4 regions of the Cellulosimicrobium sp. So1_17 genome follow, and region 3 is predicted to be linked to each of the others. Evidence: riboswitches for the same ligand, from Rfam matches in the RefSeq annotation. Region 3 holds a riboswitch; each other region holds the start of a gene.
The links. A riboswitch is a leader RNA that binds a small molecule or an ion and turns the genes downstream of it on or off. The one in region 3 is predicted to bind thiamine pyrophosphate.
Positions count from the first base shown of each region.

Region 1 (4,203 bases), 1.9 Mb from region 3:
TGCACGACGACCGTCGCGACGGTCTCGAGCGGGCCGATCACCGCGCGCCACGCGACGATGCCGGGCTGGCCGAGCACCGCCTGGGCCGCCGTGAAGACGGTCTGCTCGGCGAGCGTGAGCAGCGCGAACGCGACGCAGAACAGCAGGACCGCGCTCCAGCGGCTGCGCCACAGCATGCCGAGGGCGCCGACGAGGCCGCCGAACCGCCGACCCGGGTCGAGCATGAAGCCCCAGGCCGCCTGGGCACGCTTCTCGCCGAGCGTGCGGTTGACCCGGTCGACGACACGCGTCGCGCGTCCGTCGGTGCCGTCCTGCGCCGCGCGCGTCCGCGCGGGGTCGACGACGTCGACCGCCTCGACCCCGTAGACGATCGTGCCGAGCGTGAGCCACGCGAGCGGCACCACGAGCCCGGTGACGATCCCCGCGAGCAGGAGCGACGTCGTCGGACCGACGGCCGCGACCAGCGGCTCCAGGAGGTCCACGCGTGCGACGACGCCGTCCCACCACGTCGTCACCTCGACGACGACGACGCGCGACGTCCACCACTCGCGGACGCTCCCGACGACCGCCGTCACGGTGAAGGCGCCGACGACGATCCAGACGACCTCGCAGTACCCGGCGACGATGCGCACGGCGGCCGTGCGGGCGCTGCGTCGGGCCTCCCCGCCCGCCTCGACGACGCCCCGCTCCAGGCGCTTCGCGAGGCGCTCGAGGAGGGTACGGGCGAGCAGCGCGCCGGCCACGAGGAGCACGACGGTGAGCCCGAAGCCCTCGGGGATCGGGTCGGCGGTCTCGATCCCCGCACCGGCGGCGAACGCGTGGTCGAGCGCGGCGGAGTCGACGTACGCCTGCCAGTCGGACGACAGACCGCCGTAGAACTCGTAGATGACGAGGTACGGGACGAGCACCGACGCGATCGACCCGAGGAGAGCGCGCACCTCGATCCGGTCGCGGTCGTCCCGCGGCTCGCGGCGCAGGACGTGCAGCATGACGACGATCCCGACGACCGTCGCGAGCGGCGAGAAACACAGCACGAGCAGCCCGAGCTCACCCGACGACGGCGCGACCGTGAGCGCCGCCTGCAGCGCGAGCTCGTGGGCCACCTGGGCGAGCACCGCCACCGCGACGAGCGCGGGCCAGTGGCGCACGAGGAGGCGTCCGGCGTCGACGAGGACGCGCGAGCCCGCGCGCAGCACGGACGGCGCGGCGCCGGCGTCGGGCGCGGGCGTCGAGGTCATCGGGACGGGGTCCGTCACGCGCGCCAGGGTACCGGGGCTGCGCGCCGGGGCCCGACCTGGCTCACGACGAGCCGAGGACTACGACAGGAAGCGCGTGACGACGCGCTTGGCCTCCTTGCCGGCGAACCGGCGGGCGAGGACGCCGACACCCGCGGCGACGGCCGCGAACGTCACGGCGGAGACGATGCCGACCTCCTCGTCGTCGAGGTCCTTCGGCGCGTCGTGCCCCGTGACCTTCGCCCACACGAGCGTGACGAGCTTCTGCGCCGCCCAGCCGGCCGCGAACGTCAGCGCGACGGTCCCCACCTTGACGGCGAGGGTGGCCTTCTCCTCGGTGTCTGCCACGGGTGCTCCTCCATCGGGTCGGCGGTCCCGGCGGGGCCGGGTGTGCTGCGCACCACCGTAGTCCCTGGCCTGCGTCGACGCCGTGCGGCAGCCACCGCGGTGTACGCTCGCCGGGAACGACAGGGGAGCTCCCCGGGAGCTGAGAGTGCGGACCACCGCAGACCCTCGAACCTGATCCGGTTAGCACCGGTGGAGGAAGTCGGGAATCTCGATCACCCGTCCGCGTCGGCCGTCGCGCCGACGCTGGCGGATGGACCCCTCCTGAACGTCCGGGGAGGACACATGCAGCACACCACCCGTCGTCGGGCAGCGCGGCCCGGCCGTCACGTCACGACGGCGTCCCTCGCCGCGGTCACGCTCCTCGCCGCTGCCGCGTGCAGCGGGGGCGACGACACGGCCGGGGGCGACGGCGCGTCGTCGGGCACCGTCACGCTCGTCACGCACGACTCCTTCGCGGTGAGCGACGACGTGCTCGCCGCGTTCGAGGAGGAGAGCGGGCTGACCGTCGAGCAGGTCGCCCCCGGCGACGGTGGCGCGCTCGTCAACCAGCTCGTGCTCACCAAGGGCTCGCCGCTCGGCGACGTCGTGTTCGGGATCGACAACTCGTTCGCGACCCGCGCGATCGACGAGGGCGTGCTCGACCCGTACACGCCCGCCGACCTCCCGGCGTCCGCAGAGCCGTACGCCGTCGGCGACGGCGAGCTGACGCCCGTCGACGTCGGCGACGTGTGCATCAACGTCGACCACGCGTGGTTCACCGAGGCCGGGGTGCCGGAGCCCGAGACGCTCGAGGACCTGGCGGAGCCCGCGTACCGGGACCTGCTCGTCGTGACCAACCCCGCGACGTCGTCGCCCGGGCTCGCGTTCCTCCTCGCGACCGTCGGCGCGTTCGGCGAGGACGGCTGGGAGCAGTACTGGGCCGACCTGCGCGAGAACGGCGTCAAGGTCGTCGACGGCTGGTCCGACGCCTACTCCGTCGACTTCTCCGGCGGCGAGGGCGCGGGCGACCGCCCGCTCGTGCTGTCGTACTCGACCTCGCCCGCGTTCACGGTCTCCGAGGACGGGACGTCGTCGTCGACGGGCGCGCTGCTCGACACGTGCTTCCGCCAGGTCGAGTACACGGGCGTCCTCGCCGGGGCCGAGAACCCCGAGGGCGCCCAGCAGCTCGTCGACTTCCTCGTGAGCGAGGCGTTCCAGGCCGACGTCCCGGGCCAGATGTACATGTACCCCGTCGACGACACCGTCGCGCTGCCCGCCGAGTGGGAGCAGTTCGCCCCGCTCGCCGACGAGCCGTTCGAGGTCGCGCCCGAGGACATCGACGCGCACCGCGACGAGTGGATCAAGGCGTGGACGGCGACGGTCGTCGACTGACCACGCCGGTGCTCGGCCGTGGGTGGTCCCGTGCTCGGCGCGGGCTGCTGTGGGGGGTCGCGGCGGCGGTGCCGCTGGTGTTCCTCGGGGTGTTCTTCGCGTGGCCGGTCGTGGCGCTCGTCGCGCGGGGGTTCGTCGGGCCGGAGGGCGGGCTCGACCTGTCGGGGTTCGCCGAGGTGTTCTCCGACCCGCGGACGTGGCGGATCGTCCGGCTCACGCTGTGGCAGGCCGTGCTCGGGACGACGTTCTCGCTGCTCCTCGGCGTGCCCGGCGCGCACGTGCTGTACCGGTGCCGGTTCCGCGGGCGGCGCGTGCTGCGCGCGCTCGTCACCGTGCCGTTCGTCCTGCCCACGGTCGTCGTGGGCGTCGCGTTCCGCACGCTCCTCGTCGAGGGTGGGCCGCTCGGGTTCCTGCGGCTCGACGGGACGTTCGCGGCGATCGTCGTGGCGCTCGTGTTCTTCAACTACTCCGTCGTCGTGCGCACGGTCGGCGGGCTGTGGGAGCACCTCGACCCGCGCGCGGAGCAGGCGGCGCGCGCGCTCGGCGCGACGCCGTGGCGCGCGTTCCGCACGGTGACCCTGCCCGCGCTCGCCCCGGCGATCGCGAGCGCCGCGTCGATCGTCTTCCTCTTCTGCGCGACGGCGTTCGGCGTCGTCCTCGTCCTCGGCGGCATCCGCTACGGGACGATCGAGACCGAGATCTGGATCCAGACGACGCAGTTCCTCGACCTGCGCACCGCCGCCGTCCTGTCGGTCGTGCAGCTCGTCGTGGTCGTGGCGGCGCTCGCGGTCGCGAACCGCACGCGCGCGAAGCGTGAGCGGGCGTTGACGCTCACCGCCGCGTCGAGCGCTGCGCACCCGCTGCGGCTGTGGCAGCGCGGGTCGGGCGGTCCGGCGAGCGGCCGGCCCGGCGGTGACCTCCTGCCCGCCGCGCTGACCGCCGTCGTGGTCGTGGTGCTGGTCGGGCTGCCGCTCGCGACGCTCGTCGTGCGGTCGCTGCGCGTGCCGGGCGGCGGCTGGGGTCTCGACAACTACGCGAACCTCGGCACGACGGGCGGGCGCAACGCGCTGTCCGTCACCGTGTGGGAGGCGGCGGGCAACTCGCTGCGCACCGCGGCGCTCGCGACGCTGCTCGCGGTGGTGATCGGGGGCCTCGTCGCGCTCGTCGTGTCCCGGCGACCGCGGTCGCGCACGGGACGCCGGGCGATCGGCGCGCTCGACTCGCTCTTCATGCTCCCGCTCGGGGTCTC
Region 1 covers NZ_CM143702.1:3,566,836-3,571,038, forward strand. The annotation lists gene ACZCLJ_RS15690 (hypothetical protein) at 1-1,256, opposite strand, end outside; gene ACZCLJ_RS15695 (DUF4235 domain-containing protein) at 1,317-1,583, opposite strand; TPP riboswitch at 1,695-1,798, shown strand; gene ACZCLJ_RS15700 (thiamine ABC transporter substrate-binding protein) at 1,866-2,954, shown strand; gene ACZCLJ_RS15705 (ABC transporter permease) at 2,951-4,203, shown strand, end outside.
Region 1: another riboswitch for thiamine pyrophosphate. It lies ahead of ACZCLJ_RS15700 (thiamine ABC transporter substrate-binding protein); the one in region 3 lies ahead of thiO (glycine oxidase ThiO).

Region 2 (4,203 bases), 700 kb from region 3:
GCCCGCGCGCCCTGGCACCCGGGCCGCTGCGCGCGGATCGAGCTCGCCGACGGGACCCTCGTCGGGCACGCGGGCGAGCTGCACCCGAAGGTGCTCGAGAACCTCGGGCTGCCCGCGCGGTCGGTCGCGTTCGAGGTGGACCTCTCGGCGCTGCTCGCCGGGTCGAGCGCTGAACCGCTCGTCGCGGCGCCCGTCTCCACGTTCCCTGCCGCGAAGGAGGACCTCGCGTTCGTCGTCGCCGCCGACGTCACGGCCGAGGCGCTGCGCTCCGCGGTGGCCGACGGTGCGGGCGAGCTCCTCGAGGACCTGACCCTCTTCGACGTCTTCACCGGGGAGCAGGTCGGCGCGGGCCGCAAGTCGCTCGCGTTCTCGCTCCGTCTGCGGGCCGCCGACCGGACGCTCACGGCCGACGACGTCGCGCGCGTGCGGGCGGGAGCCGTCGAGGCGGCGCGCGAGCGCGTCGGGGCGGAGCTCCGGGCATGAGCACCGGCACCCCCGTGGACGCGGGCGTGGCGGGTGAGCCCGTCGCGCCTGCACGGACGGCGCTGGTCACCGGGGCGTCGCGCGGCATCGGCCGCGCGATCGCCGTCGGTCTCGCCGCTGCGGGGCTCGACGTCGCGCTGCTCGCTCGGGACGCCGCGCGGCTCCGCGACGTGGCCGACGAGATCACGGCCGGGGGCGCCGGGCACGCCGTCGTCGTGACGGCCGACGTCACCGACGTCGAGGCGGTGTCCGCGGCCGTCGCCGCGGCGGAGGGGGAGATCGGCGGCATCGACCTGCTGGTCAACAACGCCGGACGCGTCGACGCCGAGGTGCCGCTGTGGGAGGCGGACCCCGACGAGTGGTGGGCGATCCTCGAGACCAACGTCCGCGGGCCGTTCCTGCTCGCGCGCGCCGTCGTCCCGGGCATGCTCGCTCGGGGCGGGGGCCGCGTCGTCGACCTCAACAGCGGCGCGGGGTCGCACGACATGGTCGGCGCGAGCGCGTACAACGCGAGCAAGACGGCGCTCCTGCGCCTCGGCGCGAACCTGCACCGCTCGGGCTACGACCGAGGGCTCCGCACGTTCGAGGTCGCGCCCGGTGTGGTGCAGACCGACATGACGGGTTCGATGGTCATGCACCGGGGGCGCACGGAGTGGACGCCGGTCCAGCGCACGGTCGAGATGGTCGTCGCGATCGCCGGGGGCGGCCTCGACGCGTTCTCGGGTTCCTTCGTCCGTGTCACGCACGACTCGCCGGACTCGCTGCGGGCCGCGCTCGACGACGCCGCCCGCGGCGGGCGTGCGGTGCCCGGCCCGGACGGTCGCCGGCTGCGGGTGACGCGCTGGGGCGACGACGACCCGATGCCCGGCGAGCTGCCCCGCCGCTGACCGGCCTGCGTCACGAGGCGCGTCCTTCCCCGCTCGGGAAGGGCGCGCCTCGCGGCATTTGTACGCAAGGTCACCCGCCGATTAGTTGAATGTTCACCTAACAATCGGCGATGCTCTCCTGGACACCTGACCAGGACCGAGCGGACGGCGCGGTCGCGGTTCGACCACAGCACCCCGGAGGGCGACGGATGACCACGACACGACCGGTCCGCCAGTGGAACGGCATGACCGTTCCCGACGCGGGCACGTACGTGCTCGACGAGGCGCACAAGCGGGTGGGTTTCGCGGGGCAGCACATGATGGTCTCGCCGGTGCGGGGCGAGTTCACGCGGGCGAGCGCGACGATCCTCGTGGGACAGGACCCGCTGGCCTCCACGGTGACGGCGACGATCGAGTCGGCGAGCCTCACCACGCACCACGCCGACCGGGACGTCCACCTCCACAGCGCCGACTTCCTCGACGTCGAGACGTATCCGACGCTCGAGTTCCGCAGCACCGGCGTCCGGTGGCAGGGGAGCCAGGACGACGCGATCCTCGCCTGGGCGCGGCTGCGCAACCGCTCGCCGGAGCGCGCGACCGTGGCCGCGGAGCGCACAGCGCCCGCCGAGGCCGGACACTTCGTCGTGAGCGGACTGCTGACCATCCGCGACGTCACCCACCCGATCGACCTGAGGATGCGCTACGGCGGCGCTCGCCGTGACCCCTACGGCCGCGACATCTTCGGCTTCCACGCCACGGGGGAGTTCGACCGCGAGGACTACGGGCTCGTGTGGAACGTGCTGCTCGAGACCGGCGGCCTCCTCGTCGGCAAGAAGGTCTCGCTCGAGATCGCCGGAGAGGCGATCCACCAGGAGTGAGGACGGGCGGCGCGCCGCGACGGCGCACCGCACCGCTAGCATGAGCGGACCGACACGGGGTGCCCCGGGACACCGGGGCTGAGATCACACCCGTCGAACCTGATCTAGCTCGTACTAGCGAAGGGATGTCCGGCGATGACGCTCGCCCCCACGACCTCTCCTGCACCGCGACCCTCGCGTCCGCGCGTCCTGTCGGTCGCCGGGACGGACCCGACCGGCGGTGCCGGCATCCAGGCGGACCTCAAGGCCTTCTGCGCGCACGGCGCGTACGGGATGGCCGTCACGACCGCGCTCGTCGCGCAGAACACGCACGGCGTCCGTTCCGTGCACGTCCCCGGGGCGGCGTTCCTGCGCGAGCAGCTCGACGCGGTCTCCGACGACGTCGAGATCGACGCGGTGAAGATCGGGATGGTGGCGGACGCCGCGAACGCGCGCGAGATCGGTGCGTGGCTCGACGTCCTCGGTGCGTCGCGCCGTGACCGCGGAGGCGTCGCGCCGTACGTCGTGCTCGACCCCGTCATGGTCGCGACCTCCGGCCACCGGCTCCTCGACGCCGGCGCCGAGCAGGGCGTGCGTGACCTCGCGACGCGCGCCGACGTCGTGACCCCGAACCTGCCCGAGCTCGCCGTCCTCGCCGGGACGCCCGTCGCGGCGACGTGGGACGAGGCGCTCGTCCAGGCGCGCGCGTTCGCCGCGGCGAGCGGGACGGCGGTCCTGCTGAAGGGCGGCCACCTCACCGGCGCGACGTCACCCGACGCTCTCGTGGAGCCCGGCTCGACCGAAGGCGGCGCGGGTCGCGTGACGACGTTCGACGCGGGGCGCGTGGACACGCCGCACACGCACGGCACCGGGTGCTCGCTCTCGGCGGCCCTCGCGGCGCTGCGCCCGCAGCGCGCGGGCTGGCCGGAGGCGGCGCGCGACGCCAAGGAGTGGCTCACCGGCGCGCTGCGCGCGGGGGCGGCGCTGCAGGTCGGGACCGGCCGCGGGCCGGTCGACCACCTGCACGTGACGTCGCCGGTCGAGGAGCCGGTCGTCGAGCCCGTCGACGAGCACGATGCGGGCGGCGCCGGGTCTCAGGCGCGTGCGACCTCGGTCCCGGTGGGGTAGACGCACTCCGTGCCGGGCGGCCACCACCGCCACCGCGAGTCGACCTGGCTCGCGGCGACCCCGTCCGGCCGCTCGGCGACGCATCGGTCCTCGCCCTGCCGGACGCCGATCGTCAGGTAGTAGACGACGAGGACGCCCGTGAGCAGGACGGCGAGCACCGTCGCGGTCCGCCGGAGCGCGGGAGAGGGGCCGCCGTCGGACCCGTCCTCCTCCCCGGGTCGGGCCGGGACCCAGTCCCAGCTCATGCCTCGCGTCCGGAGCCCGACGCCGCGGCGTCGGGCACGAGCAGCACCTTGCCGGTGGTGGCACGCCCCTCGAGCGCACGGTGCGCCTCGGCGGCCTCGGCCAGCGGGAAGGTGGCACCGACGCGCGCGTGGAGGGTGCCGCCCGCGACGGAGCCGAGCACCTCGGTCGCCCGCTCGACGAGCTCGGTCCGCGTCGCCGTGTGGTCGCCGAGCTTGGGGCGCGTGAGGAAGACCGACCCGGCCGCGTTGAGGCGCTGCGGGTCGAACGGCGGCACCTGACCGGACGAGCCGCCGAACAGCACGAGCGTCCCCCGGCGGTGCAGCGACGCGAGCGACGCGTCGAACGTGTCCTTGCCGACCGAGTCGTACACGGCGGCGACGCCGTCGCCGCCGGTGAGCCCGCGCACGATCTCCGGGAGGTCGTGCGACAGGTCACCCAGCGCCGTGTACTCGATCACGTGCTCGGCGCCCGCGCCGCGCGACAGCTCGGCCTTCGCCGGCGTCGAGACCGTCGAGATCACGTGCCCGCCCCGCGCGACGACCATCTGGGTGAGCAGCAGCCCGACCCCGCCGGCACCGGCGTGCACGAGCACGCGGTCGCCCGGGCGGACCGGGTACGACGAC
Region 2 covers NZ_CM143702.1:1,018,503-1,022,705, reverse strand. The annotation lists gene pheT (phenylalanine--tRNA ligase subunit beta) at 1-483, shown strand, start outside; gene ACZCLJ_RS04580 (SDR family oxidoreductase) at 480-1,370, shown strand; gene ACZCLJ_RS04575 (YceI family protein) at 1,559-2,227, shown strand; TPP riboswitch at 2,273-2,370, shown strand; gene thiD (bifunctional hydroxymethylpyrimidine kinase/phosphomethylpyrimidine kinase) at 2,363-3,334, shown strand; gene ACZCLJ_RS04565 (hypothetical protein) at 3,301-3,579, opposite strand; gene ACZCLJ_RS04560 (quinone oxidoreductase family protein) at 3,576-4,203, opposite strand, start outside.
Region 2: another riboswitch for thiamine pyrophosphate. It lies ahead of thiD (bifunctional hydroxymethylpyrimidine kinase/phosphomethylpyrimidine kinase); the one in region 3 lies ahead of thiO (glycine oxidase ThiO).

Region 3 (4,203 bases):
CACTCCCACTCGATGGTGCCCGGCGGCTTGCTCGTGACGTCGAGCACGACCCGGTTGACCTCGTTCACCTCGTTCGTGATGCGCGTGGAGATCACCGACAGCACGTCGTAGGGCAGACGCGTCCAGTCCGCCGTCATGGCGTCCTCGGACGACACGGGGCGCAGGACGATCGGGTGGCCGTAGGTGCGGCCGTCGCCCTGGACGCCGACCGACCGCACGTCCGCGAGCAGCACGACGGGGCACTGCCAGATCTCGCGGTCGAGGCCGGCCCTCGTGAGCTCCTCGCGCGCGATCTTGTCGGCGGCGCGCAAGGTCTCGAGACGCTCGGCCGTGACCTCGCCGACGATGCGGATGCCGAGCCCGGGACCGGGGAACGGCTGGCGCCAGACGATCTCCTCGGGCACGCCGAGCTCGAGCCCCACGGCGCGGACCTCGTCCTTGAACAGCGTGCGCAGCGGCTCGACGAGCGAGAACTGCAGGTCGTCGGGCAGGCCGCCGACGTTGTGGTGGCTCTTGATGTTCGCCGCGCCCTCGCCGCCGCCGGACTCGACGACGTCGGGGTAGAGCGTGCCCTGGACGAGGAACTTGACCTCTTCGCCGTGCGCGCCGGCGTCGGCGACGACGTCGCGCGCAGCGTCCTCGAACACCCGGATGAACTCGCGGCCGATGATCTTGCGCTTGGTCTCGGGGTCGCTGTGGCCCGCGAGCGCGGTGAGGAAGCGCTGCTTGGCGTCGACGACGACGAGGTTGACGCCCGTCGACGCGACGAAGTCGCGCTCGACCTGCTCGGCCTCGCCCGCGCGCAGCAGGCCGTGGTCGACGAACACGCACGTGAGCTGGTCACCGACGGCCCTCTGCACGAGCGCCGCCGCGACGGACGAGTCGACGCCGCCGGACAGGCCGCAGATCACGCGCGCCTCGCCGACCTGCGCGCGGATCGCCGCCACCTGGTCCGCGATGACGTTGCCGGGCGTCCACTCGGGGGCGAGACCCGCGCCGTCGTACAGGAAGTGCTCGAGCACGGTCTGGCCGTGCGCGGAGTGCTTGACCTCGGGGTGCCACTGGACGCCGAACAGGCGCCGCTCGCGGTCCTCGAACGCGGCGACGGGTGAGCCCGACGACGTCGCGAGGACCTCGAAGCCCTCGGGCGCGCGGTGCACGGCGTCACCGTGGCTCATCCACGTGGTCTGGTTCTCGGGCGTCTCGGCGAGCAGCACGCCGGCCGAGCAGACCTCGACCTCGGTGCCGCCGTACTCGCGCTGCCCGGTCTGCGCGACGTCGCCGCCGAGCGCCGCGGCCATCGCCTGGAAGCCGTAGCAGATGCCCATGACCGGGACGCCGGCCTCGAACAGCGCCGGGTCCACGAACGGCGCGCCTGCCGCGTAGACCGACGAGGGCCCCCCGGACAGGATGATCGCGGCCGGGTCCTTCGCGAGCATCTGCTCGACCGTGAAGGTGTGCGGCACGATCTCGGAGTACACCTTGGCCTCGCGCACGCGGCGCGCGATGAGCTGCGCGTACTGGGCGCCGAAGTCGACGACGAGCACGGGGCGCGGGGTCGAGGCGACCTGCGCCGTGGTGGGGGTGTCAGGGGTGGTGGCGGGAGACGTCACCGGTCCAGGATAGTCGCCGCGCGGCGCCCGTCCGGCACCGCGTCAGACGCCCGCGCGCTCCTCGAGACGCTCGCGCAGCGCCCGCGCCGCGGTCTCGGGGTCCGCAGCCTCCGTGATCGCCCGGACGACCACGATCCGCGTCGCACCGGCGTCGAGCACCGCGTCGAGACGCCCGGCGTCGATCCCGCCGATCGCGAACCACGGCGTCGTCGGGGCGGACGCGGCGACGTCGCGCAGCAGGTCCAGCCCGACGGCGGCCCGCCCGGGCTTCGTCGGCGTAGCCCACAGCGGGCCGACGCAGAAGTAGTCGACGTCGGGGTCGGCCTCCGCGGCGGCGGCCTGCTCGGTCGAGTGGGTCGAGCGGCCGATCACCGGGGCGGGGCCGAGCAGGGAACGGACTGCCCCGACCGGCAGGTCGCGCTGGCCCATGTGCACGACGGGCGCACCCGTCAGCCCGGCGACGTCGGCCCGGTCGTTGACCGCCCACAGCGCGCCGTGCTCCCCCGCCACCCGCGCCACGAGCTCCTGGAGCTCGAGCTCGCGCGCGACGTCGAGCGTCTTGTCGCGGAGCTGGACGACGTCGACCCCGCCCGCGAGCGCCGCCTGCAGGAGGTCCTCGAGGTCGCCGCGCTCCTCGCGGGCGTCGGTGCACAGGTACAGCCTTGCGGCGGCGAGGCGGGCACGGGCGTCGGTGCCCCACGTGACGGAGGTCTCGGTGCTCATCCGTCGGAGTGTAGGGGCGGGTGCGTCGCCGCGGCCGGTACTGTGGCCGAGAGCACGGGAGCCCCGCACGGGGCTGAGAGGGCGTAGGAGCCGACCGTCGAACCTGATCTGGGTCATGCCAGCGAAGGGAGCGCACATGCACCCCCCTGCCGTCCCGAACGCGGTCCGGTCCGCGGCCACGGCGACGTCCGCACCCACCTCCGCGCGCCCGGCCCTGCCCGTGGACGCCCCCGTGCCCGACGGCGCGCGCGACGTCGTCGTGGTGGGCGGCGGGATCGTGGGGCTCGCCGTGGCGTGGCGCGCGGCGCGCGCCGGTCTGACCGTCACGGTGCTCGACCCCTCGCCCGGCGACGGCGCGACGCACGCCGCGGCGGGGATGCTCGCGCCCGTCACGGAGGCCGACTTCGGCGAGGACGAGGCCCTCGCGCTCCACCTGGCGGCAGCGCGCGCCTGGCCCGGGTTCGCCGCCGACCTCGAGCACGCGACCGGCGCGGACGTCGGGCTGCGCACGGCCGGGACGCTCACCGTCGCGTACGACTCCGACGACCTCGCCCTCGTGCGCCGCGTGCTCGCCCTGCACGCCGCGCACGGCCTCGACTCGCACGCGCTCACGCTCGCCGACGCGCGACGTCGCGAGCCGCACCTCGGGCCGCGCGTGGCGGGCGCCGCGTGGGCACCGCACGACCACGCCGTCGACCCGCGCGCGACGCACGCGGCGCTCCTGACGGCGTCGCGGACCGGGGCGGGCGCCGTCGTCGTGCCACGGTCCGCGACGAGAGTCGCGCGGGACCCGTCCGGTCGCGCGGTCGGCGTGCACGACGACGCGGGGCACCTCCACCGCGCCGGTGCCGTGGTGCTCGCGGCGGGCTGGCAGACCGGCGCGCTGCTCGCCGACGTCCCCGAGGTCCGCGTGCCGACACGCCCCGTGAAGGGCCAGACGCTGCGGCTCGACGCAGGGCCGGAGCTCGCGCTCGAGCACGTCGTGCGCGGCGTCGTGCAGGGACGCCCGGTGTACGTCGTCCCGCGGGACCCGGTCCGCGACGGCCCGTGCGCCGGGCACCGCGAGGTCGTGGTCGGAGCGACGACCGAGGAGAACCCGGACGACCGTCGCGCGACCGCGGGCGGCGTCTTCGCCCTGCTGCGGGACGCTCGCGCGCTGCTGCCGGGGATCGACGAGGCGGCGCTCGTCGACGTCACGCCCCGCGCACGACCCGCCACGCCGGACAACCTGCCGCTCGTCGGCGCCACGCACGTCCCGGGGCTGCACGTCGCCGCGGGCCACGGCCGCAACGGCGTCCTGCTCGCGCCGCTCACGGCGGAGGCCGTCGTCGCGGGCCTCACGGGTGAGCCGCTCGCCGCCGACGACGCCACGGCCCTCGCCGCGGCCCGTCCCGACCGCTTCACCGACCACCCGGTCGGTGGCGCCGGCGGCACCACCGACTGCCGCGACCCGCAGATGACCGTCCCTTCGACCCGGAGATGACCCCGTGCCCCAGACCACCGCACCGACCGCGCTCGTCAACGGCGAGCAGTACGCGCTCGACGCGACCACAGGCGTCGAGGACCTCGTCGCCGCACTCGTCCCGGCGTACGTGACCAACGGGTCGCCGCAGGGCGTCGCCGTCGCGATCAACGACGCCGTCGTGCCGCGCGGCGCGTGGTCCAGCACCGTGGTCGCGCCTGGCGACCGCGTCGAGATCGTCACCGCCGTCCAGGGCGGCTGAAGGAGCTGCGCATGCCTGCCACCGAGACCACGCGCACGGCCGCCCCGACCCGGTCGACGGACGCCCCGCCGTCGGACCGCACGCCACCGCTCCGCACGCCGGACGACGACCCCCTGGTCGTCGCCGGCGAGGCGATCGGCTCG
Region 3 covers NZ_CM143702.1:1,715,924-1,720,126, forward strand. The annotation lists gene guaA (glutamine-hydrolyzing GMP synthase) at 1-1,613, opposite strand, end outside; gene thiE (thiamine phosphate synthase) at 1,656-2,336, opposite strand; TPP riboswitch at 2,381-2,483, shown strand; gene thiO (glycine oxidase ThiO) at 2,473-3,819, shown strand; gene thiS (sulfur carrier protein ThiS) at 3,824-4,060, shown strand; gene ACZCLJ_RS07615 (thiazole synthase) at 4,072-4,203, shown strand, end outside.

Region 4 (4,203 bases), 860 kb from region 3:
GTCCGCGAGCAGGACCGGGGGATCGAGCACCGTCGCGGTCGCGAGGGACAACCGCCGCTGCTCGCCGCCCGACAGGCGGAACGGGTTCGCGTCGGCGAGGTGGGTGAGCCCGTACGCCGCGAGCGTCCGCGCGACGCGCTCGTCGAGGTCCGCGACGCCCGCGAGGCGCGGCGACCACGCGACCTCGTCGCGCACGGTCCGTGCGAGGAGCTGGTGCTCGGGGTCCTGGAAGACCATCGCGACGGGCGCCGGCCCCGCCACGGTGAGCGTGCCCGACCTCGGTTCCAGCCCGGCGAGCCCGCGCAGCAGCGTGGACTTCCCGCTCCCGTTGGGTCCGACGACGGCGAGCACCTCGCCGACACACAGGTCGAGGTCGACGTCGCGCACGACCGGTGCGCCGGACCGTGTCACCGTGAACGCGCGCGCACGGAGCGCCACGGGGGGTGCCGGCGTGCCTGCCGTGGCAGGCAGGGCCCGCCCGGCCCGCGCCGGACGGTCGGCGGACGGGCCGGTGCGCGAGGAGGAGGCGAGGTCGACGAGCCACGCGTCGGTGCGGTCGGAGCCGAGAGGCCCGGGGGCCCCTGCGGCCTCGAGCAGGACGTCGAGAGGGAGCCAGCAGCCGAGCTCGAGGAGCCGCTGCGCGTGCTCGCGCAGGACGGCGCGGGTGGAGCCGTGCGCGACGACGCGCCCGCCGTCGTCGAGCACGAGCGTGGCGTCGGGCAGGTCGCCGAGCTCGTCGAGGCGGTGCTCGACCACGACGAGCGCCCGCCGCCCCGGGCCGTCGGCGAGCCGGGCGACGAGGGCACCCACCTCGCGCGCGCCCTGCGGGTCGAGGAGCGCGGTGGGTTCGTCGAGGACGAGCAGCGCGGGGTCGGTGACGAGCGCGGCGGCGAGCGCGACGCGCTGCGCCTCGCCGCCGGAGAGCGCGTGCGTCGACCGCGCGCGCAGGTGCGTCGCCCCCGCCGTGGCGAGGGCGTGCGCGGTCCGGTCGTCGACCGTGGCCGGGTCGGCGGCGCGGTTCTCGAGCGCGAAGCGCAGCTCGTCCTCGACGCCGCCGAGGCACAGCTGGTCGCCGGGGCTCTGCTGCACCAGGCCGATCTCCGCGGCGAGGCGTGCCACAGGGATCTCCCGGGGGTCGTGGCCGGCGACCTGCACGTCGCCGGTCACGTGCCCGGGCAGCGTGTGCGGGACGACCCCGGTGAGAACGCGCAGGAGCGTCGACTTGCCGCACCCGGACGGTCCGACGACGAGCAGCCCGGTCCCCTCCGCGACCTCGAGGCTCACCGCGTCGAGCACGGGGACGGCGTCGTGGCCGACGCTGACGGACAGGCGCCGCGTCCGCACGGCCGCGGTCCCGGGCGCGGCGGGGGCGGGCGCGACCTCAGCCACGGCGCGCCCCGATGGCGAACGCGTCGAGGGCGCCGGTGCGCGCGAGCGCGTCGCCGAGCAGGCGTGCCGCGATCCCGCACAGCAGCACGCACGACACGACCTGGACGCCGAGCCGGAGCATCGCGTAGTCCTGGCCGAGCCAGCCGAACCGGACCGCGTTGAACGCGTACGTGACGAGGGCCGCGCTCACGCCGGAGGCGACGAAGACCCACCATCCGTAGCGGCGGTAGCGCGTGAGGGCGAAGGGCAGCTCGGCTCCCACCCCCTGCACGAGCCCGACGAGCAGCAGGAGCGGTCCGGCGGGCGAGGCGAGGAACACGACCTCGACGAGCGCGGCGAGCGTCTCCGTGAGGATCCCGACGCCCGGCTTGCGCACGATGTACGTCGCGAGCGGTCCGACGACGATCCAGGCGCCGGCGAGCACGTTCGCGGCGAGGTCGGCGAGCGGTCCCATCGCGAGCTGGAGCGGCGCCCAGAGCTGGACGAGCGCCCAGTACACGAAGCCGAACACGACGCCCAGGACCGCGACGAGAACGGTCTCGTGGAGCGTCAGGCCGCGAGGTCGCCGGGACGCTCCTGGCCGGGGTGTGACGGGTCGTGCGACGGGTCGGGCGGTGGGCTCGGTCATGCGGGTCCCTTCGTCGGGCCGCGACGGGTGCACGACGGCGCGTCCCGCACCCGCGCGCGCACGTGCCCCGGGTGCGCGGTCGCGCGGGCGCGTGCAGGCGCAGGGGACGGTGACGTCGGCCCTGCTCCCTTCGCTGGTACGAACCAGATCAGGTTCCACGGGTCTGCCGGTGGGACACGGATGTCCGGCCGGCACTCTCAGCGCTCGTGCGCTCCCCGGGGGCGTTCGTGCCGACCCTAGGGGCAGACGCGGCTCGGGACAATCCCCCGTCTCGGGGAGCGGGCGCGTCGGCCTCCGCCTCGCCGGCCGCCCGCCTCGTCAGCACGCCACCTTGACACCGGCGTCGAACACCTGTTCGAATCATGGCGTGAGGTGGGACGGACAGGCGATCGGCGTCGACGACGGGGCGCTCCCGGGGCTGGAGCGCGCCGGTCTCGTGCGCAGCGTCCGCACGCCCGAGTTCGCCGGGATCACGTTCCACGAGGTCACCGCCAAGAGCGCGCTGTCCAAGGTGCCCGCGATGTCGCGCATGCCGTTCCGCTGGACGGTCAACCCGTACCGCGGCTGCAGCCACGCCTGCTCGTACTGCCTGAGCCCGCAGACCCCGGTGCTCCTGGCCGACGGCACGCACCGGCCCGTCGGCGAGCTGCGGGTGGGCGACGAGATCGTCGGTACCGAGGCGCACGGCGCCTACCGCCGGTACGTCCGCACGCGCGTGCTCGACCGCTGGACCATGCGCAAGCGTGCCTATCGCGTGACGCTGGCCGACGGGACGCGTCTGGTCGCCAGCGGCGACCACCGGTTCCTCACCGAACGGGGGTGGCGACACGTCGTGGGGGGCGACGGGCGTCGCGCCCACCTCGCGCTGGGCGACGTGCTCGTCGGGCCGGGACGTCACGCGCTGCGCGACCTCGCGGCCGCGCCGGACGGCTCCGCGCCGGTCCTCGGTCGCGACGTCACCGGCGGCGAGGGTCTGCGGGTCGAGGCGCTCGAGGCCCTCGGCGGCGCAGGCGACGAGGTCGAGCTGGTCGACATCACGACCGGGACACGCGACTTCGTCGCCGACGGGGTCGTGAGCCACAACTGCTTCGCGCGTCCGACGCACCAGTACCTCGACCTCGACGCGGGCGAGGACTTCGACCGCGAGGTCGTCGTGAAGGTCAACGTCGACGACGTGCTGCGCGCCGAGCTCGCGAAGCGGTCCTGGGTGCACGAACCCGTGGCGCTCGGCACGAACACCGATCCCTACCAGCGCGCCGAGGGTCGCTACCGGCTCATGCCCGGCATCATCAGGGCGCTCGCGGACTCCGGCACGCCGCTGTCCATCCTCACCAAGGGGACGCTGCTGCGCCGCGACCTGCCGCTGCTCGTCGACGCGGCGTCGCGCGTCGAGGTCGGGATCGGGGTGTCGCTCGCGCTCCTCGACCCCGGTCTGCAGGCGTCGGTCGAGCCCGGCACACCCAGTCCTCGCGCGCGCCTGGACCTGATCCGCGCGGTCCGCGACGCGGGCCTGCCGTGCGGCGTCATGGTCGCACCCGTGCTGCCCTGGCTGACCGACTCCACGCGCGCGCTCACCGACCTCCTCGACGCGGTCAAGGACGCGGGCGCCACCGGCGTGACCGTGCTGCCGCTGCACCTCAAGCCCGGGGCGCGCGAGTGGTTCATGGCGTGGCTCGCGCGCGAGCATCCGCGCCTCGTCCCGGGGTACGAGCGGGTCTACGAGCGCGGCACGTACGCGTCGAAGGCCTACCGGTCCTGGCTGTGGGACCGCGTGCGCCCGATGCTCGAGACCCGGGGCTTCGCCGTCTCGGGCCACCGCGGCCCGTCGGGCGTCGAGGGTCGCTACCGACGCGGTGAGCTCGGCGGCCTCGGAGCGGCCGAGCCGCCCGTCGACGGCGCGTACCCCCGTGGCAGCCTCGCCCGCGACACCACCGCGGCGCCGACCGCCGGAGCGCTCGCGGGCATGCCGGTCGACGGCGGCGCGCTCGACCTCGCGGGCGGCGGCGTGGAGCAGGTGCTGTTCTGAGGCTCGCTCAGGCGGTGCTCGCCGGCACCGGAGCGACACGCACGATCTCCGTGCGGGCCACGACGCGGTCGCGCACCTCGGCCAGCGCGACACGCGCCGGGTCCGCCATGTACTCGGCGAGCGCCGCGTCGTCGGGCATCTCGATGACCTGCACCTCGCA
Region 4 covers NZ_CM143702.1:858,483-862,685, reverse strand. The annotation lists gene ACZCLJ_RS03850 (ABC transporter ATP-binding protein) at 1-1,389, opposite strand, end outside; gene ACZCLJ_RS03845 (ECF transporter S component) at 1,382-2,017, opposite strand; TPP riboswitch at 2,124-2,245, opposite strand; gene ACZCLJ_RS03840 (Rv2578c family radical SAM protein) at 2,385-4,043, shown strand; gene ACZCLJ_RS03835 (DUF1330 domain-containing protein) at 4,051-4,203, opposite strand, start outside.
Region 4: another riboswitch for thiamine pyrophosphate. It lies ahead of ACZCLJ_RS03845 (ECF transporter S component); the one in region 3 lies ahead of thiO (glycine oxidase ThiO).